Regions from separate parts of the Streptomyces sp. SD15 genome, predicted to be linked through region 1. Evidence: riboswitches for the same ligand, from Rfam matches in the RefSeq annotation. Region 1 holds a riboswitch; the other holds the start of a gene.
The links. Region 1 has a riboswitch for glycine ahead of gcvT (glycine cleavage system aminomethyltransferase GcvT). Riboswitches for the same ligand answer to the same signal wherever they lie in the genome.

Region 1 (15,834 bases):
CAGCCACGCGCTCCATCAGCGGCCTTCACGAATTCTGCCGATGCTGTGGAAACGGTAGGATTCGCCGAGTTGACATAAAACTTTACGGCTCCTCCGTGTGCACCGCACACGGCTTCGACCGACACCACGTCTTCGTCACCGGCATAGATCTCTCGGATGGCCCGGATGCACAGTGGTTGCGGCTCAACGGCCGTTACGCGTGCACCCAGACGACGAAAACTGCCGATGCGATCACCGACGTGGGCGCCAATGTCGAAAACGAGATCGCCGGGCTGCACGAACTGGGCGTAGAAAGCGTCCATCGCCGCATCTTGGCTGGCGTTTCCGTAATAGAACTCAAGCGACCGGCGGATGGAAGAAGCAGCCGGATCGGCTTTGAGGGATTCCAGTGGGCCAGGGTTGAAGTTCATATGGGATTGTACCCCGACGCAGACGTCGCGCAATGCCCGAAGTTAACACTGACCGAAACTCGAAACGGCTGTTTGAGTGTTCAGATTTTCCACCATCTGGGATGTTTTGAGCGTCAGGTAGTTCCTCATCCCGAATCTCCTGAGGCGTTCCTCAGCACATGCACCACGCAGGTTTGCACGCTCGGCTGCATCCAGACGGTCCCCACCGCCTCAGACAGGCCGTTGAGTCCGTCGCGGACCGGCACGAGGACATCGCTGACACCGCGGTTCTTGATCGCGGTGAAGAAGGGCCGGTTGGCGACCGCGCCAACACGGATCCTCATGCGGACGGCATCGAGGAGGATGGGAGACGAGCACCTCGTCGACACCCGGCAGACGCCGTTGCCTCTTCTTGGCAGTCTTCGACTCGAAGGAGCCGTCGTGGTCACGGGGCACGGCCATCTCCACCGGGCCGGCATCAGTCACCATGGTCTCGGAGCGCTTGCCGTTGCGGGAGGTACCGCCGTCCTCACCCACCGCACCGTGCTTGTCATAGCCGAGATGGATGGCGGCCTTGCCTTCAGGGGCGGACTCCAGCAGCCGCTCGGTCAGCTGCTGGAGTCCGCCCCGGTCAGCTGCGGGCCCTCGGGCTGACGTGGCCCACCAACGAGTTACCCGGAACGTCTGGCGGGCCCGTCATCACGGGGCCGGCGTCGAACCGTACGCCGTCAGGAACCGGTCGCGGAAGTCGCTCATCTTCCAGACCGGGGTGCTCTTTCCGGGCTGCAGCCCGTCCGTCCAGCCCCAGTCGGCGATCTTGTCGAGGACCTTGGGATCCTTGGCGATGATCGAGACCGGCACGTCACGGCTGGCGTTGTTGCCGCTGACCCGGGCGATGGGCTGGTGGTCGCCGAGGAAGACCAGCACGGTGTTGTCGTTGCCGTACTTCACCAGGTAGTCGATGAGGCTGGTCACCGAGTACTGGATCGACTTGCCGTACTCCTCCTTCGACCTGGTGGAGTTGGTGAGAAGCTCCGACGGGTCGGTGCCCTCCTTCTCGATGGAGTCGAAGATCGAACCGTCACCGAGCTGGTCCTGCGGGACCATCTTGGGGATGGGTCCCCAGGGTTGGTGGCTGGAGGTCAGGATGATCTCCGACATCAGCGGCTTGTCCTGCTTCTTGCCGTGCTCCAGGCGTTCGAACGCGGCCAGGGCGTACTGGTCGGGCATGGTCGACCAGCTGAACTTCGGCCCCTTATAGCCGAGTTCGTGGGAGTCGTACACGTTGTCGAGGCCGAAGAAACTCGCTTCCGGCCAAGTCTTCTGGACCCCCGGCATGATGCCGACCGTGCGCCAGGCGCCGGTCTTCTGGAAAGCGCTGGTGAGGGTCATGTGGTCGCCGTTGGTGACGGTGCGGTAGCGCTGCTGGTTGCTGATCCACAGGCCCGACAGGAAGGTGGAGTGGCCCAGCCAGCTACTTCCGCCGTACGTCGCCGACGTGAGCCAGCCGCTCTGCGCCGCGAACCCCGCCTCGCGCAGCTTCTCGTTCTCGGACATCAAGGTCGCGTTCACCCCCGGCGAGATGACCGGGTCCTCGATCGCGCTGCGGCCGTAGCTCTCGATGAAGGTGATCATCATGTCCTTGCCGCGCAGGTCGGTCAGCAGCTGGTCCGGCGGCGTGTTGGCGAAGATGTCCTTCTTGGCGATCTCGGCAAACTCCGCCTCGTCCCGCAGGGTCGACTGCACCGCCTTCACCCGGAGATGGACGAGATGGGCCGACCGCTCGGCGGCGATCGGCAGTTCGGCCGTGAACTGCACGCCGAATGTCGCGCACGCCACCCAGGCGGTGGCGAACGCCAGGGTCGTGTGGGTCGCGGTGGCGGTGTGCCGGGCGAGGATGTTGCCCAGCCGGACAACCGCCAGCACCATGGCGACGAGGGCGACAAGGATCAGGACCATGATCGCGACGACGAGGCCGAGCGTGCCCTTCGCGCCGATCGTGTCCTTGAGGTACGTATGCGCGTCGTCGAACAGGGTCCAGTCGAGGACGAGGTTGAAGTCCCGCCCGAGGTATTCCTTGAAGCCCATGTCGAGGAGGTTCAGGATCAGCTGCACGCCGACGGCCAGTCCCAGCAGCGCCGCCACGACGACGCGCGGCTTGCGCGGCAGGGCGATCAGCACCGCGGCGCCGAGGATCGCCTCGACCGGGATGCGCACGAAGGCGATGGGCGTCAGGCCGGCGGCGTTGTTCGACATGAGCAGCGTGAACAGCACGACCGCGGCGGCGAGGGCGTTGACGGTCCACGACACCACCTTCGCGGTGACGGGGTATCTGTCACGCCACCCACGCCATCGCCGTCGATCGGAACCCGGGGCCACCTCCGGCGTGGGCTCGTCGGTGGCTTCGGCAGTGGTCCCCGGCGCGTTGTCCGCAGGGGTCTGGTCAGCGGCCTCCGGCGTCAGCCCCTTCTCCGGCGTCAGTGCCTCTTCCGGAGGCACCTGTGTCTCATCCGTCGGCTCGCTCGTTTTCGGTAGCTGTCGAGAGCTCGTGTGGGACGACACCCGGCGGTCCTTCCGTGCGAAACACTGTGCTGGTGGGGCGGATCGGCCCCGAAGATATGGGGGCGGTGGCGCCTGCATCTCTGTACGGCACCGTGACGGCCCCCGTTCAATCACCCGGGTTCGCTTCCGGTCAAGCGGTTCACCCTATTTGGTCAAGCGGAATCGCGTGGCCCCACGGCAGGGCGACGGCTCGCACCCGTCCCGGCGTCGGCAACGACACCGTCACTGCCAGCCCCTTGCCCGGCGACCTACGCACTGCCACCTCGCCTCCGTGTGTCGTGACCACACCCTGCACGATCGCCATGCCGAGCCCGCTGCCCGCACCCCCGCCCGCCCCTTTGCGCCGGCGTCGTTAATAATCGAGTTCCGCTGTGAGGTCCGTGGAGTCGGGGGGACTGCCATGGTCAGGTGAGTTGTCGGGAACAAACAGACGTTGCGTTGGGGCCCTGAATGGCGCGGGCCTGCTTCGGGGGTGGCCAAGGGGTGGCCGGACGCCTTTGGGCGGTGCAGCACCAGGTATCGGCGCTGAGTACGGCGCAGGTGATCTGATCAGGCACAACAGCATCCCGCAGCATCAGCCGTCACCAGGCAACACGATCCCCAGCGGCCTCGTAATGCGTAGGTTGCACTACCCGACGTACACCGACTGCACTCCACACCCTGAGACGACTCAAGAGCGCCGCGTCGGTCCCGAAGCTGGCCCGCGCCCAACCGCAAACAGCCACGTTCCCTGGGGAGTCCCTGGGGAGTTTTCGGGGACTTTCACGCCTGTCCCGGGGAGTTTCTGGGGACTTTCCGCCGCGTGAGCAGGGAAGGCCCTGACAGCGCAGAAAGAAACGAACGCGCTGGTCAGGGCCTATTTCCCTAGCACTCGATGATGTTCACAGCCAGCCCGCCCCGCGCCGTCTCCTTGTATTTGACGCTCATGTCCGCGCCCGTCTCCTTCATGGTCTTGATGACCTTGTCGAGGGAGACCTTGTGGGAGCCGTCGCCGCGCATGGCCATCTTGGCGGCGGTGACCGCCTTGACCGCGGCCATGCCGTTGCGTTCGATGCAGGGGATCTGGACGAGGCCGCCGACCGGGTCGCAGGTCAGGCCGAGGTTGTGCTCCATGCCGATCTCCGCGGCGTTCTCGACCTGTTCGGGGCTGCCGCCGAGGACTTCGGCGAGGGCGCCGGCCGCCATCGAGCAGGCCGAGCCGACCTCGCCCTGGCAGCCGACCTCGGCACCGGAGATGGACGCGTTCTCCTTGAAGAGCATGCCGATGGCGCCCGCGGCCAGCAGGAAGCGGACCACTCCGTCCTCGTCGGCGCCCGGCACGAAGTTGACGTAGTAGTGGAGAACGGAGGGGATGATCCCCGCGGCGCCGTTCGTCGGCGCCGTCACGACGCGGCCGCCCGCCGCGTTCTCCTCGTTCACCGCCATTGCGTAGAGCGTGATCCATTCCATCGCGTGGGCCAGTGGGTCGCCCTCCGCGCGGAGTTGGCGGGCCGAGACGGCGGCACGGCGGCGGACCTTGAGGCCACCCGGCAGGATGCCCTCGCGGGACATGCCGCGGGAGACGCAGGACTGCATCACGCGCCAGATCGCGAGGAGTCCCTCGCGGATCTCCTCCTCGGTGCGCCAGGCCCGCTCGTTCTCCAGCATCAGGGCGGAGATCGACAGGCCCGTCTCGCGGGTCAGCCGCAGCAGCTCGTCGCCCGTGCGGAAGGGGTACTTCAGGACCGTGTCGTCCAGTTTGATGCGGTCCTGGCCGACCGCGTCCTCGTCGACCACGAAACCGCCGCCCACGGAGTAGTACGTCTTCTCCAGGACCAGCTCGCCCGAGGCGTCGTACGCGAAGATCGTCATGCCGTTCGCGTGGTACGGCAGCGCCTTGCGGCGGTGCAGGACCAGGTCGTCGGAGAAGGAGAAGTCGATCTCGTGGGAGCCGAGCAGGCTGATGCGCCCGGACGACTTGATCTCCTCGACCCGGTCGTCGGCCCCCTCCACGTCCACCGTCCGCGGCGAGGCGCCCTCCAGGCCGAGCAGTACCGCCTTCGGGGTGCCGTGGCCATGGCCCGTCGCGCCGAGCGAGCCGTAGAGCTCGGCCCGTATGGAGGCCACCGAGTCCAGCAGCTCCTCGTTGCGCAGCCGCCGGGCGAACATGCGTGCCGCGCGCATCGGGCCGACCGTGTGGGAGCTGGACGGGCCGATGCCGATCGAGAACAGGTCGAAGACCGAGATGGCCACGGGGACTCCTCACAGCGGGGGGTGGTGCATGGGGGTGGGGCGCCGCGCACACCCTTCAGTGTGCGCGGCGCCCCGAAGAATCGTACGTTCCGTACGAACTACTTCAAGCCGGGGTACAGCGGGTGCTTGTCGGCCAGAGCGGACACCCGGGCCTTCAGCGAGTCCGCGTCGGCCCCCCCGAAGGGAGAGGGTGCCTTCAGCGCCTCGGCGATGATGTCCGCCACCTCGGTGAAGTCCTCGGCCTGGAAGCCGCGGGTGGCCAGGGCCGGCGTGCCGATGCGCAGGCCGGAGGTGACCATCGGCGGGCGCGGGTCGTTCGGGATGGCGTTGCGGTTGACCGTGATGCCGACCTCGTGGAGACGGTCCTCGGCCTGCTGTCCGTCCAGCTCGGAGTTGCGCAGGTCGACCAGGACCAGGTGCACGTCCGTGCCGCCGGACAGGACCGAAACGCCGTGCTCGGCGACGTCGGACCGCACCAGGCGCTCGGCCAGGATCCGCGCGCCGTCCAGCGTGCGCCGCTGGCGCTCCTTGAAGTCGTCCGAGGCGGCGACCTTGAAGGAGACGGCCTTGGCGGCGATCACGTGCTCCAGCGGACCGCCCTGCTGACCCGGGAAGACCGCGGAGTTGATCTTCTTGGCCAGCTCGGCCGTCGAAAGGATCACGCCACCGCGCGGGCCGCCCAGCGTCTTGTGGGTGGTCGTGGTGACGACATGGGCGTGCGGGACGGGGTTCGGGTGCAGACCCGCGGCCACGAGGCCCGCGAAGTGCGCCATGTCGACCATCAGGTACGCGCCGACCTCGTCCGCGATCCGGCGGAACGCGGCGAAGTCCAGCTGGCGCGGGTACGCCGACCAGCCCGCCACGATCAGCTTCGGCTTGGACTCCTTGGCCAGCTTCTCGACCTCGGCCATGTCGACCTGACCGGTGGCGTCGTCGACGTGGTACGGGACCACGTTGTAGAGCTTGCCGGAGAAGTTGATCTTCATGCCGTGGGTCAGGTGCCCACCGTGCGCCAGGTTCAGACCCATGATCGTGTCGCCCGGCTTGAGCAGCGCGAACATCGCGGCCGCGTTGGCCTGCGCGCCCGAGTGGGGCTGCACGTTCGCGTGCTCGGCGCCGAAGAGCGCCTTGACGCGGTCGATCGCGATCTGCTCGACCACGTCGACGTGCTCGCAACCGCCGTAGTAGCGGCGGCCCGGGTAGCCCTCGGCGTACTTGTTGGTCAGGACCGAACCCTGGGCCTCCATCACCGCGACCGGAGCGAAGTTCTCCGAGGCGATCATCTCCAGGGTGGACTGCTGGCGGTGCAGCTCGGCGTCGACGGCGGCGGCGACGTCCGGGTCCAGCTCGTGCAGGGGCGTGTTGAGAAGCGACATGTCCTACGACTCCTTAGCCGGCGGTGAAAGCGATGTACTCGTCCGCGGAGAGCAGGTCGTCCGGCTCGTCCGTGACGCGTACCTTGAACAGCCAGCCCCCCTCGAAGGGGGCGGAGTTCACCAGCGCCGGGTCGTCCACGACGTCCTGGTTGATCTCGGTGACCTCGCCGGTGACCGGTGCGTACAGGTCGCTGACCGACTTGGTCGACTCCAGCTCACCGCAGGACTCGCCCGCGGTCACCGTGGCACCGACCTCCGGAAGCTGGGCGTAGACGACGTCGCCGAGCGCGTTGGCCGCGAACTCGGTGATGCCGACCGTCGAGACGCCGTCCTCGGCGACCGACAGCCACTCGTGCTCCTTGCTGTAGCGCAGCTGCTGGGGGTTGCTCATGGCCTGAATTCTCCTGTACGCGGGGGAGTGGTGATGACAAGGGGAGGGGAGTTGAGCAGGGCGGATATGCCCAGGGATCACTTCTGGCGCTTGTAGAACGGCAGCGCCACGACCTCGTACGGCTCGTGGCTGCCCCGGATGTCCACGCCGACCCCGGGCGTGCCCGGCGCGGCGTGCGTGGCATCGACGTACGCCATCGCGATCGGCTTGCCCAGGGTCGGGGAAGGGGCGCCGGAGGTGACCTCGCCGATGACCTTGCCGTCGGCCACGACGGCGTACCCGGCGCGCGGGACGCGACGGCCCTCGGCAACGAGCCCGACGAGCACCCGCGGGGGGTTCTCCTGGGCCTTGGCGGCGGCCTCGGACAGGGCCTCGCGCCCCACGAAGTCGCCCTCCTTCTCGAACTTCACGACCCGCCCGAGCCCCGCGTCGAAGGGGGTGAGCGAAGTGCTCAGCTCATGCCCGTACAGCGGCATGCCCGCCTCCAGGCGCAGTGTGTCGCGGCAGGACAGACCACAGGGGACGAGGCCGGCCGGGGCGCCCGCGTCGGTCAGCGCCTGCCACAGCTTCTCGGCGTCGGACGGGGCCACGAACAGCTCGAAGCCGTCCTCGCCGGTGTAACCGGTGCGCGCGATGAGCGCCGCTACGCCCGCGACGGTGCCCGGCAGACCCGCGTAGTACTTCAGGCCGTCGAGGTCGGCGTCGGTCAGGGACTTCAGGATGCCGGGGGACTCGGGGCCCTGCACGGCGATCAGCGCGTACGCGTCACGGTCGTCGCGGACCTGGGCGTCGAAACCGGCCGCGCGCTCGGTGAGCGCGTCCAGCACCACCTGGGCGTTGGAGGCGTTCGCGACAACCATGTGTGCGGTCTCGGCCAGCCGGTACACGATCAGGTCGTCCAGGATGCCGCCGTCCTCCTGGCAGATCATGGTGTAGCGGGCGCGGCCGACGCCGACGGAGGCGATGTTGCCGACGAGCGCGTAGTTCAGGAGGGCGGCCGCCTGCGGGCCGGTGACGGTGATCTCGCCCATGTGGGAGAGGTCGAAGAGACCGGCCTTCGTGCGGACGGCCAGGTGCTCGTCGCGCTCCGAGCCGTACCGCAGGGGCATGTCCCAGCCCGCGAAGTCGGTCATCGTCGCGCCGAGCGAACGATGCAGGGCATCTAGCGCGGTGTGACGGGATGCGTTACTGCTCATCGGTGGGGCTCCCAAGGCATGACGGCGAGGTCGTTCCTCCCCATCTGTCATCGGAACCTGAGAGGTTCATCACGACCCCGCTCGGCGGTGATCCTGACTTGCACCTTGGGTGGAGCCACTGGCGGCTCGCTTTTCAGATGTGCCTCGCCCGCGCGGTAACGGGGCCTGAGAGATTCAAGGGAGGGACTTGCTCCTTCGGCGCCCCAGTGGTCCTCAAGGACTCACCGGGAACTCTCCCGCGCGGATTCAAGCGGCCGGTATGCAGTTGGCGGGCACATCATCGCACGCGCGGTCGGATACCGGCAGCCCGGGATCTGTAACCGGCCTGTGGCAGTCCGAGAACGGAAACGGGAGACACAGCGTATTACCTTCTCTTTACACTCAGCGGGGAAAGGACTCCTGACCCCAGGGGAGGACGATCACGGTGAACAGGACCACGGCGTACGCGACGACCTCGGCCGTCGCGCTGCCCGATCAGCCCCGTGCCAAGGCCCGGGAGGCGTGCGGCCCGCTCCCGACGGCCGTCGTCCGCGATCTCAGGGAGCGGGCCGGACGCAGCCCACATGGTCTGCACTTCGGTGCGTCCGACCTGGTGGTCGTCACCGGGCTGCCCGGCAGCGGCAAGTCGACGCTGATGCGCCGCGCTGTCGCGGGCCCGCGCATCGACTCGCAGGACACCCGCGACCGCTGGGACGAGCGGATGACAGGCCGGCTCCCGTACGCGGTCTATCGCCCCCTCGTCCGCCTTGCGCACTACGCGGGCCTGCGCCGCGCGCTGCGTTCCGGTGCCGGCGTCGTCGTGCACGACTGCGGCACACAGGCCTGGGTGCGCCGCTGGCTCGCCCGCGAGGCCCGCCGCCGGGGCGGCGCCCTGCACCTGCTGCTGCTCGACGTCACACCGGGCACCGCCCTGGAGGGCCAGCGCGAGCGCGGCCGCGGCGTTTCGCGGTACGCGTTCGCGCGTCACCGGGGCGCGGCGGCCCGGCTGCTGCGCTCCGTCGAGCGGGGTGACCTGCCGGAGGGCTGCGGCTCGGCGGTGCTCCTCGACCGGGACGCGGCGAACGTGCTGCGCCGGATCGACTTCGGCAGCTGACCGCTCGTACGGCCGATTGCTCGTACGGCCGCTTGTGTGACAGCTCGCGCGCCCGGACGTGTGACGGCCCGTACGGCTGCCCGCGGGACGGCCGGTACGGCTGGTACGGCTGGTACGGCTGCCCGCGTGACGGCTCGTACGGCGTTGTCGTACGAGCCCATTAACCTTTCCAGCCGGAGCAGTGGTTCACAGCAGGCGGTAGACAGGTAGACAGATGGACTTCCCAGACTTCCCGGCACCGGCGCACCCGCACCCCCATCCGCACGGCGGATGGCCGGGCAATGAGCTGGAGGAGGTGCTCTCCGCGTCCCTCGGAGTCCCCTCGGCAGGCGGCCGCATCGTCGAGGTCCTCGGCCGCAGCTTCGTCTGGGTGCCCCTGCCCAGCGGCGGCGGACCTCACTCCGGCCCCCTCGATCTGCCCACGCTGGAGATCGAGGGCCAGGCGTACGTTCCGGTCTTCAGCTCGGAGGAGCAGTTCCGCCAGGTCGTCGGCAGCCATCTGTCGTTCACGATCGCGCCCGCCGTCGAGTTCGCCCGCGGTCTGCCCCCGCAGGTGGGTATCGCGATCAATCCGGGCGGTGTGGTCGGCGTCCCGCTGCCGCCACCGGCGGTCGCCGAGGTGTGCCGGTCCGGGCGCACCCCGCTGGACGGACCCGCGAGCGGCGGCCGGGTGCGGCTCTCCGAACCCGACTGGCAGGACGACCCGGTCGACTTCCTGGCCGCGGCCTCGGCCGAGTTCGCGGAGACCGGCGTGGTGCTGACCGCACGCCGCTGCCTGGCCAGCATCGAGGGCGACGACCCCGTGATGTTCATCGGGGTCGAACTGTCCCAGTGGGAGGGCGACGCCACCACGCTCCCGCTGGCGGCCCTCGGACGTGCGCTCGGCCGGGTGCCGGTGGACCGCCCGGTGAACATGGTGTTTCTCGACGTCGCCCAGGACCCGGTGGGGGAATGGTTGCGGGCACATGTGCGCCCGTTCTACCAGCAGGGTTACTGACGTCGTGAAGACCTCCCGTGCCGCGCGTCAAGTAGCTGTCAGGATCCCCGCTTAACCTGGTTACATGGCTCGGTCGGATGAGGTTGTTCGCCTCCGGGGCAATGAGTTGAGTTCATCGTGATGTCTTCGCGAAGGGGCGGTTGAAGGTGAGCGCGTCGGGCACGGCCGCGGCCGGGCAGGTCGAGCACATGCTGCGCCAGGTGACGCCCGGGCGTTACGACGCCTACGAGGCGCTCCTTCGCGCGCTCGCGACCCCGTCGTCCGGCCAGGTCTGGATGCTGCTCTGGCACGGCCAGGCCGGCTCCCCGGACGCGCAGTACGGGAACATGGAGGTCGACGGCTTCGGTTACGCGCCGTGCGTCACCTCCGCCCAGGAGCTCTCGGCCAGCGGCTGGAACCGGTCGTACGAAGTCGTCGACGGCCTCGACGTGGCCCGCACCCTCTACCCCGACCACTTCGGACTCTGGCTCAATCCGCACGCCCCCGGCGGCGGGGTGGGCATCCCCTGGCTGGATCTGCGCCGGATCGCCGCGGGCCTGGAGCGCCAGCCCGCGGGCCCGCTGCGGCTCTCCGAACCAGGCATCGAGATCCCGCAGTTCTACGCCCTGCTCACGCAGAACGCGCACCGCACCACCGCCGTGCGCTCGCTGCGCCGCGCCTGGGTGCAGCCCGCACTCGGGGCGCCATATCTGGCCATCGGCCTCGACGTGTACGACACCTCGCCGCCCGCCGTCGACTCCGTGCGGGCGATGATGCAGCAGTCCATCGGTGCGGTGCCGGACGGGCTGCCCGTGTCGACCGTCGCGATGTCCGACGAGTACGACCCGGTGGCGATGTGGCTGCGCGCCAACGCCCGCCCGTTCTACGACCGCGAGGCCCACGCGGCCCCGGCCCAGGCGCCGGTCCAGGCCCCCGCGGGGGGTTACGGTTACCCGCCGCCCGGTCGCTACTGACCCTCGGTCTCCGGTCTCGCCTGCTGGGCAGGGCAGGATTTCTTCGCGCGTAGATAGGGGCAATTGGTCCCGTTCCCGTCGGATCTGTCCCAATAGGGCACTGTCCGACGGCCGTTACCCACCGTCCGGATAACGGAACCCACCTGCCTGCATCACGTTTACGCATCCTTTCCCTGTCAGGTCTGGCTACTGATCGCCAAAGCGTTGAAGACTCCCGCTCCAGGGGGTTTATCCCCTGCGTACGACGGACGATCACGCCGCTACCGCGGCAAGTGCGGGCCGGCTACCGCCGGTTGAGAGGGGTCCCTGCCAGATGACGGCACCATTGCACGAGCCGACCGCGGAAGCGGCCCCCGGCGCGGCCGAAGAAGCGGCGGCTGCCGCCGGCGCGAAGGCCGTTCAGGGCCGTTCCCTGGGCCGGATCGCCTGGGAGCGCCTCAAGCGGGACAAGCTCGCCCTGACGGGCGGCATCGTCGTCCTCGTCCTCGTCGTGGTCGCCCTGCTCGCCCCGGTCATCACGGGCATCCTCGGGCAGGACCCGAACGAGTATCACGAGAACCTCATCGACCCGCTGTTCGGCACCCCCACGGGCTCCCTGGGCGGCATCAGCGGCGACCACCTGTTGGGCGTCGAGCCGGTCAACGGCCGCGACATCTTCGCCCGCATCCTCTACGGAGCCCGGATCTCGCTGCTGGTGGGCTTCCTGTCCGCCGTCGTCGCGGTGATCCTCGGGGTCGTCCTGGGCATCCTCGCCGGCTTCTTCGGCGGCTGGGTCGACTCCCTCATCAGCCGGGTGATGGACGGTCTGCTCGCCTTCCCGCAGCTGCTGTTCATCATCGCGCTGGTCTCCGTCATGCCGAACGACATGCTGGGCCTGACCGGGTCGAGCGTGCGCGTGTTCGTGATGATCCTGGTCATCGGCTTCTTCGGCTGGCCCTACATCGGACGCGTGGTGCGCGGTCAGACACTCTCGATGCGTGAGCGCGAGTACGTCGAGGCCGCCCGATCGCTGGGCGCCGGGCGGATGTACATCCTGTTCAAGGAGCTACTGCCCAACCTCGTCGCCCCGATCATCGTGTACACGACGATGATGATCCCCACCAACATCCTCACCGAGGCGGCACTCAGCTTCCTGGGCGTGGGCGTCAAGCCGCCCACCGCCTCCTGGGGGCAGATGCTCTCGAGCGCGATCGACTACTACGAGTCGGACCCCATGTACATGGTGGTCCCGGGTGTGGCGATCTTCATCACCGTGCTGGCCTTCAACCTCTTCGGCGACGGCGTCCGGGACGCGCTGGACCCGAAGGCTTCCCGTTGAACCGCCGCACCACAACCGTCCCGTGGCACTCACACGGGGTCTCTCATCAATCCGGAGGATCCGAGATCGTGACTACCCAACGCACCTCAGGGCAGCGGAAGCGGGCATTTGCCGCTGCCGCCGTGGTGGCCGCGCTGCTGACCACGGCGGCGTGCGGCGGCGGCGACGGAGACGACGGCGACAAGGGCGGCTCGAAGACCGGCGCCGCCGGCTTCGACGCCGCGAACAACAAGGTCGCCCAGGCTTCGCTCGCCAAGAAGGGCGGGACGCTGAAGTTCGGTGCCGCGCAGGACGCCGACTCGTGGGACACCACGCGTGGCTACTACGGCATGATGTGGAACTTCTCCCGCTACTACAGCCGTCAGCTCGTCACGAACAAGGCCGAGCCGGGCCCGGCGGGCGCCGAGGTCACTCCGGACCTCGCCACCTCGACCGCCAAGGTCACGGACGACGGCAAGACCTACACGTACACCCTGCGTGACGGCAGCACGTGGGAGGACGGCAAGGCGATCACGTCCAAGGACGTGAAGTACGGCATCGAGCGCGTGTGGGCGCAGGACGTGCTGTCCGGCGGTCCGACGTACCTGAAGGACGTACTGGACCCCAAGGGCGAGTACAAGGGCCCGTACAAGGACAAGTCCGCGGACAAGCTGGGTCTGAAGGCGATCGACACGCCGGACGACAAGACCATCGTCTTCCACCTCCCGCAGGCCAACTCGGACTTCGAGGAGATGCTGGCCCTGACCTCGGCCTCGCCGGTGCGCCAGGACAAGGACACCAAGTCCAAGTACGCCCTGAAGCCGTTCTCGTCCGGCCCGTACAAGTTCGAGTCCTACAGCCCGGGCAAGGACCTCAAGCTGGTCCGCAACACCTCCTGGAAGCAGGCCTCGGACCCGATCCGCAAGGCCTACCCGGACGAGATCACCATCCAGTTCTTCTCGGACGCCAACCAGCTGGACCAGCGCCTGCTCAGCGGTGACCTGGACCTCGACCTGAACCAGACCGGCATGTCGCCACAGGGTCGCACCACCGCCCTGAAGGAGCACAAGGGCAACCTGGACAACCCGGTCTCCGGTTACGTCCGTTACGCGGTCTTCCCGCAGAGTGTGAAGCCGTTCGACAACATCGAGTGCCGCAAGGCCGTGATCCTCGGTGCCGACCACGTGTCGATCCAGACCGCGCGTGGCGGCCCGGTCGCCGGTGGCGACATCGGCACCAACATGCTGCCCCCGTCGGTCCCGGGCGCCGAGGGTCAGAAGTACGACCCGTACGAGCTGGCCGGCGCCAACAAGAACGGCAACGAGGCCAAGGCCAAGGAGGCCCTGAAGGCCTGCGGTAAGCCGAACGGCTTCAAGACCACCATCGCGGTCCGCAACAACAAGCCGGTCGAGGTGGCCACCGCCCAGTCGCTCCAGGCGTCGCTGAAGAAGATCGGCATCACCGCCGAGATTGACCAGTACGACGGCTCGCAGACCTCCGGCATCATCGGCAGCCCCTCGAACGTGAAGAAGAAGGGCTACGGCATCATCATCATGGGCTGGGGTCCGGACTTCCCGACCATCCAGGGCTTCGGTCTGCCGCTGTGGAGCAGCAAGTACATCGCGGAGAGCGGTAACAACAACTACGCGCTCATCAAGGACAAGACGATCGACGGTCTGTTCGACTCGTACGTCACCACCCTGGACGACGCCGGCAAGACCAAGATCTCCACGGAGATCAACCACAAGGTGATGGAGGGCGCGTACTACATGCCCTTCGTCTTCGAGCGGTTCATCAACTGGCGCTCGGACAACCTGGCGAACGTCTACACGACCGACGGCTACAGCGGTCAGTACGACTTCGTCAACCTCGGTCTGAAGAACCCGAAGAAGTAGATCCGGCACACCCGCCGAACGGCACGAAAGGCAGGTGAAGGCCGGCGCAGCGTGATCGCGGGCCATCGGAAGACCTCCGATGGCCCGCGGTCCGCGGCGGGCCGAGAGCTGTGCTCGCTTACCTCATCAGGCGGTTGTTCGCCGCCGCAGTGATGCTTGTGGTCATCGTCATGGTGGTCTTCGGCATCTTCTTCCTCATCCCCAAGTGGGCTGGCGTCGACATCGCCTTGAGCTTCGTGGGCAAGCAGGCCGACCCTGCCGCCGTCGAGGGTGTACGCGAGAAGCTGGGCTTGGGCGACCCGATCTACGCCCAGGTCTGGGAGTTCTTCAAGGGCATCTTCGCCGGTCGCACCTACACGGGCGGCGGGGACAGCGTCCACTGCGCCGCACCGTGCTTCGGTTACTCCTTCCGTAGCGAGCAGGCCGTCTGGCCGGTGCTGACCGACCGCTTCCCGGTCACCCTGGCTCTCGCGCTCGGTGCCGCCGTGCTGTGGCTGATCCTCGGCGTCTCGGCGGGCGTGCTGTCCGCGCTCAAGCGAGGTAGCCTGTGGGACCGCGGCGCGATGGTGGTCGCGCTCTCGGGCGTCTCCCTCCCGATCTACTTCACCGGCATGGTCGCCCTGTCGGTCTTCGTCTACGGACTGAACTGGTTCGACGGGCAGTACGTTCCCTTCGCGGACAGTCCAAGTGGCTGGTTCGGCGGGCTGATCCTGCCGTGGATCACCCTCGCGTTCCTGTATGCGGCCATGTACGCGCGCATCACCCGCGCCACCATGCTGGAGATCCTTGGCGAGGACTACATCCGCACCGCCCGCGCCAAGGGCCTCAAGGAGCAGACCGTCATCGGCAAGCACGCCATGCGCTCCACGATGACGCCTCTCCTGACCATGCTCGGCATGGACCTGGGCGCCCTCATCGGAGGTGCGATCCTGACCGAGACGGCGTTCAACCTGCCCGGCCTCGGCCAGGCCGTGCTCAACGCCATCAAGAACCAGGACCTGCCCATCATCCTGGGCGTCACCCTGATCACTTCTCTCGCGGTGCTCGTCGCCAACCTCGTGGTGGACATCCTGTACGCCGTGATCGACCCCCGAGTGAGGCTCTCGTGACCGACCTCAGCAAGAGCGGAGCGGCCGTGGGCGAGCCCGCCTCCGCCTCGCCCGCCCCGTCCGCCTTCTTGGAAGTGCGCGACCTGAAGGTGCACTTCCCGACCGACGACGGCCTGGTCAAGTCCGTTGACGGGCTGAGCTTCCAGCTGGAGAAGGGCAAGACCCTCGGCATCGTGGGCGAGTCCGGCTCCGGCAAGTCGGTCACCTCGCTCGGCATCATGGGCCTGCACACCGCCGGCCAGTACGGCAAGCGCAAGGCCCAGATCTCCGGCGAGATCTGGCTGGACGGCACCGAGCTGCTCTCCGCCGACCCGGACCACGTGCGCAAGCTGCGCGGCCGCGAG
Region 2 (12,924 bases), on a different contig from region 1:
CACGGCTATCCGCCGCCCCAGGTGAACTTCCTTGGCAAGGCGGCGACCTTCAACCTGATGTACGCCTTCCCGCTGCTGCTACTCAGTGACGGAAGTGGATGGTTGGCGTCGCTGGCTGCGATTTTCGGATGGGCGTTCGCCGGATGGGGTACAACCCTCTATTGGTGGGCAGGAGTCCTGTACGTGGTGCAGGTCCGCCGGCTTGTCCGGGCGGACGCCATGGCCGATTGAGCTCGGCCCGATTGGGCGGCTGAAGTGCCCCGATGGCCCGCGCTCGAAAACTGCGGGACAATTTGGACGGGTGAAGTCGGCTAGACCGTCGTCTCTTCAAGGAGGACACTTCCGACATGAAGGCCGTCGTGATGGCCGGAGGCGAAGGCACGCGCCTTCGTCCCATGACCTCAAGCATGCCCAAGCCGCTCCTGCCCGTGGTCAACCGCCCGATCATGGAGCACGTGCTACGGCTGCTCAAAAGGCATGGGCTCAACGAGACCGTCGTTACTGTCCAGTTCTTGGCGTCACTGGTCAAGAACTACTTCGGTGATGGCGAGGAGCTCGGTATGGAGCTCACCTATGCCAACGAGGAGAAGCCACTCGGTACTGCCGGGAGTGTCAAGAACGCCGAGGATGCGCTGAAGGACGACACCTTCCTCGTCATCTCCGGTGATGCTCTGACCGACTTCGATCTCACCGACCTCATCAATTTCCACAAGGAAAAGGGCGGGCTCGTCACCGTCTGCCTGACGCGCGTACCGAATCCCCTCGAATTCGGCATCACCATCGTGGACGAAGAGGGCAAGGTCGAGCGCTTCCTGGAGAAGCCGACCTGGGGTCAGGTCTTCTCGGACACAGTGAACACGGGCATCTATGTCATGGAGCCCGAGGTCTTCGACTATGTCGAGGCCGATGTCTCCGTCGACTGGTCCGGTGATGTCTTCCCCCAGTTGATGAAGGAAGGCAAGCCCATCTATGGCTATATCGCCGAGGGCTACTGGGAAGACGTCGGTACCCACGAGAGCTATGTGAAGGCGCAGGCCGACGTCCTGGAACGCAAGGTCGACGTCGAGATCGACGGCTTCGAGATCTCCCCTGGCGTATGGGTCGCCGAGGGTGCCGAAGTGCACCCTGACGCCGTACTGCGCGGACCGCTTTACATCGGCGACTACGCCAAGGTCGAGGCGAATGCCGAAATCCGTGAGCACACCGTCGTCGGCTCCAATGTCGTGGTCAAGAGCGGGGCTTTCCTGCACAGAGCGGTCGTGCACGACAACGTGTACATCGGCCAGCACAGCAATCTGCGCGGCTGCGTCGTCGGTAAGAACACCGACATCATGCGGGCGGCGCGGATCGAGGACGGCGCCGTCATCGGCGATGAATGCCTCGTTGGCGAAGAATCGATCATCCAGGGGAACGTACGCGTCTACCCGTTCAAGACCATCGAGGCCGGCGCTTTCGTCAACACCTCGGTGATCTGGGAGTCGCGCGGTCAGGCGCATCTTTTCGGCGCGCGTGGTGTTACGGGGATCCTGAACGTGGAGATCACCCCGGAGCTCGCCGTGCGCCTCGCGGGGGCGTACGCGACGACACTCAAGAAGGGCTCCACCGTCACCACGGCCCGCGACCACTCCCGAGGAGCTCGCGCGCTGAAGCGAGCGGTCATCTCGGCGCTGCAGGCCAGCGCCATCGAGGTACGCGACCTGGAGAACGTACCGCTGCCGGTGGCCAGGCAGCAGACCGCCAGGGGCAGTGCGGGTGGGATCATGATTCGGACGACGCCCGGAGTGCCGGATTCTGTCGACATCATGTTCTTCGACGGGCAGGGCGCGGATCTGTCGCAAGGGGGTCAGCGGAAGCTGGACCGGGTGTTCGCGCGACAGGAGTACCGGCGCGCGTTCCCGGGTGAGATCGGGGATCTGCACTTCCCGGCCAGCGTCTTCGACTCGTACACGGGGTCGCTGCTGAGGAATGTCGACACCACCGGGATTGCCGAATCCGGGCTGAAGGTCGTCGTGGACGCCTCGAACGGCAGTGCAGGGCTGGTGCTGCCCAGCCTGTTGGGCAAGCTCGGTGTCGATTCGCTGACCATCAATCCCGGTCTCGACGAGTCCAGGCCGACGGAAACGGCGGACACGCGGCGGGCCGGTCTGGTGCGGCTCGGCGAGATCGTCGCGTCCGCGCGGGCCGCCTTCGGGGTGCGTTTCGACCCGGTGGGTGAGCGCCTCTCGCTCGTCGACGAGAAGGGGCGGATCGTCGAGGACGACCGGGCTCTGCTGGTCCTGCTCGATCTGGTGGCCGCGGAGCGGCGCAGCGGGCGGGTGGCGCTGCCGGTCACCACCACGCGGATCGCCGAGCAGGTGGCGGCGTATCACGGGACGCAGGTGGAGTGGACGACCACCTCGCCGGACGATCTGACGCGGGTCGGGCGCGACGAGTCGACGATCTTCGGCGGTGACGGGCGCGGCGGATTCATCATTCCGGAGTTCAGCGGCGTCTTCGACGGCGCGGCGGCGTTCGTACGACTGATCGGGCTGGTTGCGCGCACGCAGCTCACGCTCAGTCAGATCGATGCACGGATTCCCCGGGCGCACGTCCTGAAGCGCGATCTCGCCACGCCCTGGGCCGTCAAGGGACTGGTGATGCGCCGAGTCGTGGAGGCGGCCGGAGACCGATTTGTCGACACGACCGACGGTGTACGGGTCGTGGAGGCCGACGGGCGTTGGGTGATGGTGCTGCCCGACCCTGCCGAGGCGGTGACGCATCTGTGGGCCGAAGGTCCTGACGACGCGTCCGCGGAAGCCCTGCTCGATGAGTGGGCGGCCGTCGTGGACAGCGCCGGGCGGTAGCACACGCGGGTGCCGGACAAGTGCCCCCAAGGGGGCCTGTCCGGCACGCCGGTGGGGCCATTCGGAGGTAGCGCCCACGACATGCGACGATGTGCGGCATGCCGCAGCAGCCCCCCGTTCGGAGGACACCTCCGCGCCCCTCGCGCCCGGACGCCTCCATGTCGCTGCTCACCAACGTCATGGATCACAGCCTCGACGACGGGTACGCCGAGGCGGCCGCCCGCAAGACGGTCGAGGGCGCCGGTGGCATGCCGAAAACGGTGCGGGCGAAGCTCGGGCTCGCCGCCGGTCTCGTACTCGCGGCACTGGTCGTGACCGTGGGGGCGGCGAACGCACGGATAGCGGCCCCTGTCGTCGCCAAGGAGCGGCAGGAGCTCATCGACCGCATCGAGCGCGAGACTGCCTCCGCCGACAAGCTCGAGGGCACTGTCGACACGCTGCGCGCCGATGTGAGCGCCCGGCAGCGTGAGGCGTTGAAGAAGCAGGGGGGCGGCGACCAGGCCGACCTGGTGGGCATCCTGTCGGGTGCCACCGCGGTGCACGGCCCCGGTGTGAAACTTGTCGTGAACGACGCCAAGGAAGCCAGTGCGGGCGGCGACGGTGATCCGCGGGAGACCTCAGGGTTCTCCGATACCGGACGCGTTCGCGACCGTGACATGCAGCGCGTCGTCAACGGGCTCTGGGAGTCCGGTGCGGAGGCCGTCTCGATCAACGGACAGCGCCTGACGGCGCTGTCGGCGATCAGGGCCGCGGGTGACGCGATACTGGTCGACAACAAGCCGCTGGTGCCGCCCTACACGGTGCTCGCGGTGGGGGACGGCGAACGGCTCAGCACCCGGTTCCAGAACAGTGCCGACGGCCTGTATCTGCATGCCCTGCAGGAGAACTACGGCATCCGGACCAGTATTTCCGCCGAGGACGACGTCCGGTTGTCCGCCGCACCGAGTGTGATCGTACGTACAGCACAGCCGAGCACAGAGAAGGGCACATCGTGATCGCCGTACTGGGCCTCGTCGTGGGAGTCGTGGCTGGATTGTTGGTCCGGCCCGAGGTTCCGGCGGTTGTCGAGCCTTACCTTCCGATCGCCGTCGTGGCGGCGCTCGACGCCGTGTTCGGAGGCTTGCGCGCCATGCTCGACGGCATCTTCGACGACAAGGTCTTCGTAGTCTCGTTCCTGTCGAACGTGGTCGTGGCCGCGCTGATCGTCTTCCTGGGCGACAAGTTGGGCGTGGGTGCCCAGCTCTCCACCGGCGTCGTGGTTGTCCTCGGCATCCGCATCTTCTCCAATGCCGCGGCGATCCGCCGGCACGTGTTCCGGGCGTGAGGCCGATGAGCAACGAGGGCGAGACACTCGAGAACCGGCTGCGCAGGGAACTTCCCGATGAGGTTCCCGCCGCGGCTCCCGGGAGTTCCGGGCAGGAACAGCACGAGGAAAAGGCCGAGTCGTCGCTGACCGGCCGGCAGCGGCTCGTCAAGGGGTTGTGGCCGCCGCGGGTGACGCGCGCCCAACTCATCGTCGCGCTGCTGCTGTTCGGGCTCGGCTTCGGCCTCGCCGTCCAGGTGGCCTCCAACAGCGACAGCGGTAGTGCCCTGCGCGGCGCGCGCCAAGAAGATCTCGTACGCATCCTCGATGAACTCGACAACCGTACGCAGCGTCTTGAAGACGAGAAGCAGGGTCTTGAAGATCAGCGCACGGAGCTGGAGAACAGCTCGGACCAGGCCGAGGAGGCCCGCAAGCAGACCGTCGAGAAGGAGAAGCAACTCGGCATTCTGGCGGGCACGGTGGCGGCGCAGGGACCCGGCATCACGTTGGCGATCACTGATACGAAGGGGACGGTCAAGGCGGACATGCTGCTTGACGCGATCCAGGAGCTGCGCGCGGCCGGCGCCGAGGCGATCCAGGTGAACGGCGTACGGGTCGTCGCCAACACCTATCTGACCGACTCCGGCAAGGGCGTGAGCGTGGACGGGAACAAGATCACCCAGCCCTATCGTTTCAAGGTCATCGGCAAGCCGCAGGACCTCGAGCCGGCGCTCAACATCCCTGGAGGCGTGGTGCAGACTCTAGAGAAGGAGCAGGCCACCGTCACGGTCGAGCGTGCGACGAAGATCGTTGTGGACGCCTTGCGAGCTGCGGAGCGGCCTGACTACGCTCGGTCGTCCTCCCAGTGAGCCGGGGGTGCATGGGGGCCATCCTGCGAGGGCATGAGGTTGCGGGGGGTCGGCGCACCGAATGGGTGGTGCGTGGTGGAAACTGTCAGGTGGATACGGACGTTGTGAGGATGTCCGGGTCGACCGGTGTGTTCAATCAGGGTTCGTCCTGCCCCACGGGCGGGTCTGTTTCGGTCAAGGGGAATCGCCCGTGAAGTTGTTTGCGAAGTTGTTCGGCAAGAGCGCACGAGAGGGCGGCGACAACGCCACCGCCCGGCACCGTGCACCGCGCCATGGAGACGAGGGCCAGAGCGGCGACCGTCCGCTGTTCCGGGACCAGATCGGTGGTCCGGGCGGTGACATTTCCGGTGGTCAGGGCGCGCCGTCTGTTGACCCTGCCCAGTCCGGCCGCATAGGTTTCGGGGATCCGTCACCCTCAAGTGCGGGTGGAGGGTTCGCCTCCGATCCGTACGCGTCCCATGCCCCTGGAGGGCAGCCGCGGCAGGAGGATCCGTCCATGTCGGCCCTGGTGTGTACGAGGTGCGGGAACCGCAACGCGGAGAACAGCCGGTTCTGCTCCAACTGCGGTGCGCCGCTGCGCCCTGGGGCTGTTCCGGAGCGCGCCTCCGAGACGACGTCCACGATCTCCATTTCGGGCCTCGAGGCCTATGACGCCGAGGTCACCGGCCAGACGCAGATGCCGACGCTCTCGCCTGAGGCGCAGGCGGCCGTGGATGCGCTGCCGCTCGGCTCGGCGCTCCTAGTGGTGCGCCGCGGTCCGAACTCGGGCAGCCGCTTCCTGCTGGACAGCGAGCTGACCACGGCCGGGCGTCATCCGCAGAGCGACATCTTCCTGGACGACGTGACCGTGTCGCGCCGCCACGTGGAGTTCCGCCGCGCCGCGGACGGATCGTTCACGGTCGCCGACGTGGGCAGCCTGAACGGCACGTATGTCAACCGGGAGCGGATCGACTCGGTCCCGTTGTCGAACGGTGATGAGGTGCAGATCGGTAAGTACCGGCTGGTCTTCTACGCGAGCCAGCGGGGTATCTGACCCTCCCCCAGACTCCGCCCGGGGGGACCCTCAGGGAATGTCCATGCTTCGAACATCGAGCGGCGGTACCGGCAGCGGTACCGCCGCAGCGGACAGTGGGCTGATGAGTATCGGCACGGTGCTGAACGTGCTGCGCGACGAGTTTCCCGAAGTCACGATCTCCAAGATCCGGTTCCTGGAGTCGGAGGGGCTCATCGAGCCGCAGCGAACCCCCTCGGGGTATCGCAAGTTCAGCGCGGAGGACGTCGAGCGGCTCGGCCAGGTACTGAGAATGCAGCGGGACCACTATCTGCCGCTGAAGGTGATCCGTGAGCACCTGGACGCCCTGGCGCGTGGCGAGGCGGTCCGGCTGCCATCCCTGGGACGCCAGCGCGACGCGGGCGACGGGGAGCTGCTGGACGAGCCCGAGACGCCCTCGGTGGCCCGGGTGGGCCGCGCAGAGCTGCTGGCCGCGGCCGAGATCGGTGAGCAGGAGCTTCAGGAGTGGGAGTCGTACGGGATCGTCGCCCCGCTGCCGGACGGGGCGTTTGACGCCGAGGCGGTGACCGTCGCCGCGCTGGTCGTGGAACTGGGGCGGTTCGGGATCGAGCCGCGCCATGTGCGTGCGATGAAGGCCGCGGCCGAGCGAGATGCGGGGCTCGTGGACCAGGTGGTGGCCCCGCTGAGGCGCCACCGCAATCCGCAGACCCGGGCGCACGCAGAGGCCCGTACGAAGGAACTGGCGGGGCTCACGGTGAAGCTGCACGCCGCGCTGGTGCAGACCGCTCTGGGCGTCCGGCTGCCCTGACCGGGAGCGCCCGATGGCTGTCCGGATCGCCCACCCGTTCTGTGCCCGACTACCCAAACATCCCGGGCACGGCCTAGGGTTGCTGTGTGAACGAGCTCGATGTCGTAGGTGTCCGGGTCGAAATGCCCTCCAACCAACCGATCGTGCTTCTGCGTGAAGTGGGAGGCGACCGTTACCTCCCCATCTGGATCGGACCGGGGGAGGCGACGGCGATCGCCTTCGCCCAGCAGGGCATGGCCCCCGCGCGACCGCTGACCCACGACCTGTTCAAGGACGTGCTGGAGGCCGTTGGCCAGGAGCTCACCGAAGTACGCATCACGGACCTGCGTGAGGGCGTCTTCTACGCGGAGCTGGTGTTCGCCAGCGGGGTCGAGGTCAGTGCGCGGCCGTCCGATGCCATAGCGCTGGCCCTGCGCACCGGGACGCCGATCTACGGCAGTGACGGGGTGCTCGACGACGCCGGCATCGCGATCCCGGACGAGCAGGAGGACGAGGTGGAGAAGTTCCGCGAGTTCCTCGACCAGATCTCGCCCGAGGACTTCGGTACCAACAGCCAGTGAGAGCCCGGACCAACGGCCGGTGACGCCCTGGAGGGGCAGAGGCTCCGGGTGGCAATTGCCCGCGGCCAGTGTGGCGCGCTGCGGTCCACTCCGAGAGCATTCGGCTAGCCTTTCCCCGCGGTGGGGCACGGGAAACCACTCCTAGGGTGATTATCACTCGGCGTGCCGAGTGTGGCGATCGTTGACGCACCCCTGGTGACTGCCTACCGTCGAGAAGGCAGGTCAAGGACGGAGGTCGGCGTGAGAAGCAGCGGCGACGGTACGGCTGGGGGTGCCCCCGGACGCAGTCTGGGGGAGAGTGGCCCGTACCCGCTTTACGGCAGCGCGGCCGATCACGTTCCGCAGCGGCCGACAGCGGTGCCGGGCGAGGGAGGGGTGGCTGCCGAGGAGATCGGCTACCGCGGTCCCACGGCGTGCGCCGCCGCGGGCATCACCTATCGACAGCTGGACTACTGGGCCAGGACCGGTCTGGTCGAACCGAGCGTGCGGCCTGCCCACGGGTCGGGGACTCAGCGGCTTTACAGCTTCCGGGACGTTGTCGTCCTGAAGATCGTGAAGCGGTTCCTCGACACGGGAGTGTCGCTCCAGAACATTCGCACCACGGTGCAGCACCTCAGGGAGCGCGGTTTCCGGGACCTGGAGCGGATGACGCTCATGAGTGATGGCGCCACCGTCTACGAGTGTTCCTCGCCCGACGAGGTCCACGCCCTGCTCCAGGGCGGTCAGGGCATCTTCGGGATCGCCGTGGGCGTGGTGTGGCGGGACGTCGAGAGCGCGCTTTCGCAGTTGCACGGTGAGCGTGTGGACACGGGCGAGACGCTCGTCGGGCACAACCCGGCGGACGAGCTGGCGCGACGGCGCAATCGGGCCGTCTGAGGCCCGGACCACGGCGGGCACGACAAGGGACCGTGTCGTACGCGGGAGCGGGCCGTGCCGGGGCATTGTCAGTGGCGTAGGGCAGCATCGGAGATGTGAGAACCGCGCCCACGATCCTGCATCTCGATATGGATGCCTTCTTCGCCTCGGCGGAGCAGGCATCCAAGCCGAGCCTGCGCGGGAAAGCGGTGGTCGTGGGTGGTCTCGGACCGCGTGGTGTGGTGGCCACGGCCTCGTACGAGGCACGGGTCTTCGGAGTGCACTCGGCGATGCCTATGGCCCAGGCGCGGCGCCTGGCGCCGAACGCCGCGTATCTCGTGCCGCGCTTCGGGATCTACCGGGAGATCAGCGAGCAGGTGATGCGGCTGCTGGGGGCGCTGTCGCCGCTGGTGGAGCCGCTCAGCCTGGATGAGGCGTTCGTGGATCTGGAGGCCGGGGGAGCGGCCTGGGACGAGGCCTCGGCGCGGTTGGCCGGGACGAAGCTGCGTGCGGACATCCAGGCCGTCACGGGGCTGACGGGATCGGTGGGGCTCGCCGCTTCCAAGATGCTCGCCAAGATCGCCTCGGAGCAGGCCAAGCCCGACGGACTGGTGGTGATAGAGCCGGGGACGGAGCGCGCGCTGCTGGGTCCGATGTCCGTGCGGACGCTGCCGGGTGTCGGGCCCGCGACCGGGGACCATCTTCGCCGGGCCGGGATCACCACGGTCGAGGAGATCGCCGAGGCGGGCGAGGACGAGCTCGTACGGCTGCTGGGGAAGGCTCACGGGCACGCGCTGTACGCGATGGCGCTGGCGCACGACGAGCGGCCCGTCGTGGCCGAGCGGGAGACCAAGTCGGTGTCGGTGGAGGACACGTACGACGTGGACATCCACGACCGCGTGCGGGTCGGTCTGGAGGTGCAGCGGCTTGCAGACCGGTGCGTGCAGCGGCTGCGCGGGGCGGGGCTGTCGGGGCGGACCATCGTCCTGAAGGTGCGCCGGTACGACTTTTCGACGCTGACTCGGTCCGAGACGCTGCGGGGGCCCACGGACGACCCGACGGTCGTACGGGAGGCTGCCGCGCGGCTCCTGGAGGCTGTGGACACGACCGGAGGCGTACGACTGCTGGGGGTCGGGGTGTCCGGGCTCGCCGACTACACGCAGGAGGACCTCTTTGCCCAGGCCCGGGCGCAGGCCGCCGCGGGGGAGCTGGAGACGGCGCAGGAACATCCCGATGAGGAGGTGGGGGTGGAGTCGGCCGGCGAGCCTGTGCCGCCTGCCGAGCGGCGGTGGCCGGCGGGGCACGATGTACGGCACGCCGAGTATGGGCACGGGTGGGTGCAGGGGAGTGGGCTGGGGCGGGTGACTGTGCGGTTCGAGACGCCGTACTCCGAGCCGGGGCGGGTACGGACGTTTCGTACGGATGATTCGGCGTTGGAGTTGGCGGATCCGTTGCCGTTGGTGGCGGCGGTTTGCGATCGCCGTGGGGGGTGAGGTCGGTTCGGCGCCGTGGGTTGTCGGTGGTTGAGCGCGCCTACGCGGCGGAGCCGCATGACGTCAGAGCCCCGCGCCCCTGAAGGAGCGCGTCAGCGGGGCCCACAAGCTGTTAAGTCAAGGCTCGTCCGTGCCCGCCAAATGACCGAAGTCGTGGTCCGGGGGCGGAGGCGGCGGGGTCACGTCCAGGCCGTAGTGGTGGTAGAGCTGGAGTTCCTGTTCGGGGGAGAGGTGGCGGCCGACGCCGAAGTCGGGGGCGTCCTTGATCAAGGCGCGGTCGAAGGGGACACGCAGGGTGCCCTCGACGAGCTCGCTGGGCTCCAGGGGCACGAAGGCGTCCCTGCTGAACAGGCCTGTGCGTATGGCCGCCCACTCCGGGACGCCGGTCGCGTCGTCGAGATAAACCTCGTCGACGGTGCCGATCTTGGTGCCGTTGCGGTCGAGCGCCTTGCGGCCGATCAGGTTGCGCGGATCGATGTCGGTCTGCACGGGCCCTCCACTTGGTCGCAACTCATCCGTAAGCACCACAAAAGAGCACATTCAGGAAGGTGGCCACTCGAAGGCCCGTGCGTTGTCCTCGCTGGTAGGCTGGCAAGCGGCTGCTGACCCCGTGCGGGAGAGTCCTCCAGACACCATCGGAGGCGCCGAAGGAGCAAATCCTCCCCGGAATCTCTCAGGCCCACGTACCGCACGGACGAGGTCACTCTGGAAAGCAGGGCGGAGGTCGACGGCTTCCGCTCTCACCGACGGTGAAAGCCGGGTCGTCAGCGAGCGGACGGGCCGGTGAAGCTCTCAGGTTGAGATGACAGAGGGGGAGGCCGTCGGGGCACCCACGCCGTGGTGCCCCTCGAAGGTCGCGTCAGACCAGGAGGCCTCCGCAATGACCGCCCATCGCATTCCGCTCTCCCAGCTCGAACAGGGAATCCCCTTCGAGCAGCGCCACATCGGGCCCGACTCCGAGGCACGGGCCAAGATGCTCGCGCAGGTCGGCTACGGCTCGCTCGACGAGCTGACGGCCGCCGCGGTGCCGGACGTCATCAAGAACGCCGAGGCGCTGGAGCTGCCGGGCGCGCGCACCGAGGCCGAGGTGCTGGCCGAGCTGCGCTCCCTCGCGGACCGCAACCAGGTGCTCGACTCGATGATCGGCCTCGGTTACTACGGCACATTCACGCCGCCGGTGATCCTGCGCAATGTCATGGAGAACCCGGCCTGGTACACCGCGTACACGCCGTACCAGCCGGAGATCTCGCAGGGCCGTCTGGAGGCGCTGCTCAACTTCCAGACCGTGGTCGCCGAGCTGACCGGGCTGCCGACCTCCGGCGCCTCGCTGCTCGACGAGGGCACCGCGGCCGCCGAGGCGATGGCGCTGTCCCGACGCATGGGCAAGAACAAGAAGGGTCTCTTCCTGGTCGACGCGGACGCCCTGCCGCAGACCATCGCCGTCATCGAGACCCGCGCCGAGCCGACCGGCGTCGAGGTCGTCGTCGCCGACCTCAGCGAGGGCATCCCGGCCGAGATCGCGGAGCGTGAGATCAACGGCGTGTTGATCCAGTACCCGGGCGCCTCCGGTGCCGTACGCGACCTCAAGCCCGTCATCGAGCGGGCGCACGAGCTCGGCGCGGTCGTCACCGTCGCCGCCGATCTGCTCGCCCTGACCCTGCTCACCTCGCCCGGCGAGCTCGGCGCCGACATCGCGATCGGTACGACGCAGCGCTTCGGTGTGCCGATGGGCTTCGGCGGGCCGCACGCCGGATACATGGCGGTGCGCGAGAAGTTCGCGCGGAGCCTGCCCGGCCGACTCGTGGGTGTCTCCGTCGACGCCGATGGACACAAGGCGTACCGGCTCGCCCTGCAGACGCGGGAGCAGCACATCCGCCGCGAGAAGGCGACCAGCAACATCTGTACGGCACAGGTGCTGCTCGCGGTGATGGCGGGCATGTACGCCGTCTACCACGGTCCCGAGGGACTGCGGACGATCGCCCGTCGTACGCACCGCTACGCCACGATCCTCGCCGAGGGTCTGAGGGCGGGCGGCGTCGAGGTCGTGCATGGCGCCTACTTCGACACGCTGACCGTACGGGTGCCGGGCCGGGCCGCCCAGATCGTGGCCGGCGCGCGCAACCAGGGGGTCAATCTCCACCTCGTCGACGCCGACCAGGTGTCGATCGCGTGCGACGAGACCACGGCCCGTAAGCAACTGGGCTCCGTCTGGACCGCGTTCGGCGTCGACGGCGACATCGAGGCGCTGGACTTCACCACGCAGGAGACGCTTCCCGCCGCGCTGCTGCGCAGCGACGAGTTCCTCACGCACCCGGTGTTCCACCAGTACCGCTCCGAGACCGCCATGCTGCGTTACCTGCGCAAGCTCTCCGACCGCGACTACGCGCTGGACCGCGGCATGATCCCGCTGGGCTCCTGCACCATGAAGCTCAACGCGACGACGGAGATGGAGCCGGTCACCTGGCCCGAGTTCGGCCAGCTGCACCCCTTCGTGCCCGCCGAGCAGGCGCAGGGCTATCTCACGCTCATCCGTGAGCTCGAGGAGCGGCTCGCCGAGGTCACCGGGTACGACAATGTGTCGTTGCAGCCCAACGCCGGTTCGCAGGGCGAGCTTGCGGGGCTGTTGGCCGTACGCGGCTACCACCGGGCCAACGGCGACGAGCAGCGCACCGTCTGTCTGATCCCGTCCTCCGCGCACGGCACCAACGCCGCGAGCGCCGTGATGGCCGGTATGAAGGTCGTCGTCGTGAAGACCGCCGAGGATGGCGAGGTCGACGTCGAGGACCTGCGCTCCAAGATCGAGCAGTACCGCGACGAGCTGGCGGTACTGATGATCACGTACCCCTCAACACACGGTGTGTTCGAGGAGCATGTCGCCGATATCTGTGCGCAGGTGCACGAGGCCGGCGGTCAGGTGTACGTCGACGGCGCCAACCTCAACGCCTTGGTGGGGCTTGCCAAGCCGGGCCACTTCGGCGGTGACGTCTCGCACCTCAATCTGCACAAGACGTTCTGCATCCCGCACGGCGGCGGCGGTCCGGGTGTCGGCCCGGTCGGTGTGCGCGCGCACCTGGCGCCGTACCTGCCGAACCACCCGCTGCAGCCCGCGGCCGGTCCGGAGACCGGTGTCGGCCCGATCTCGGCCGCTCCCTGGGGTTCCGCCGGCATCCTGCCCATCTCG

Region 2: another riboswitch for glycine. It lies ahead of gcvP (aminomethyl-transferring glycine dehydrogenase); the one in region 1 lies ahead of gcvT (glycine cleavage system aminomethyltransferase GcvT).

The regions. Positions count from the first base shown of each region.
Region 1 covers NZ_JBTLMO010000035.1:2,261-18,094, reverse strand. The annotation lists gene ACX28W_RS29390 (FkbM family methyltransferase) at 1-410, opposite strand, end outside; partial or broken gene ACX28W_RS29385 (transposase) at 554-1,016, opposite strand; gene ACX28W_RS29380 (alkaline phosphatase family protein) at 1,089-3,029, opposite strand; partial or broken gene ACX28W_RS29375 (ATP-binding protein) at 3,091-3,285, opposite strand; gene ACX28W_RS29370 (L-serine ammonia-lyase) at 3,816-5,183, opposite strand; gene glyA (serine hydroxymethyltransferase) at 5,282-6,559, opposite strand; gene gcvH (glycine cleavage system protein GcvH) at 6,573-6,950, opposite strand; gene gcvT (glycine cleavage system aminomethyltransferase GcvT) at 7,028-8,146, opposite strand; glycine riboswitch at 8,181-8,289, opposite strand; glycine riboswitch at 8,290-8,395, opposite strand; gene ACX28W_RS29350 (AAA family ATPase) at 8,571-9,239, shown strand; gene ACX28W_RS29345 (enhanced serine sensitivity protein SseB) at 9,454-10,236, shown strand; gene ACX28W_RS29340 (enhanced serine sensitivity protein SseB C-terminal domain-containing protein) at 10,383-11,189, shown strand; gene ACX28W_RS29335 (ABC transporter permease) at 11,503-12,507, shown strand; gene ACX28W_RS29330 (ABC transporter substrate-binding protein) at 12,576-14,381, shown strand; gene ACX28W_RS29325 (ABC transporter permease) at 14,492-15,490, shown strand; gene ACX28W_RS29320 (ABC transporter ATP-binding protein) at 15,487-15,834, shown strand, end outside.
Region 2 covers NZ_JBTLMO010000096.1:608-13,531, forward strand. The annotation lists gene ACX28W_RS42645 (CDP-alcohol phosphatidyltransferase family protein) at 1-231, shown strand, start outside; gene ACX28W_RS42650 (mannose-1-phosphate guanyltransferase) at 348-2,843, shown strand; gene ACX28W_RS42655 (DUF881 domain-containing protein) at 2,942-3,838, shown strand; gene ACX28W_RS42660 (small basic family protein) at 3,835-4,167, shown strand; gene ACX28W_RS42665 (DUF881 domain-containing protein) at 4,173-5,015, shown strand; gene ACX28W_RS42670 (FHA domain-containing protein) at 5,077-6,048, shown strand; gene ftsR (transcriptional regulator FtsR) at 6,092-6,835, shown strand; gene ACX28W_RS42680 (bifunctional nuclease family protein) at 6,922-7,395, shown strand; gene ACX28W_RS42685 (MerR family transcriptional regulator) at 7,636-8,271, shown strand; gene ACX28W_RS42690 (DNA polymerase IV) at 8,367-9,743, shown strand; gene ACX28W_RS42695 (PRC-barrel domain-containing protein) at 9,861-10,232, opposite strand; glycine riboswitch at 10,347-10,442, shown strand; gene gcvP (aminomethyl-transferring glycine dehydrogenase) at 10,624-12,924, shown strand, end outside.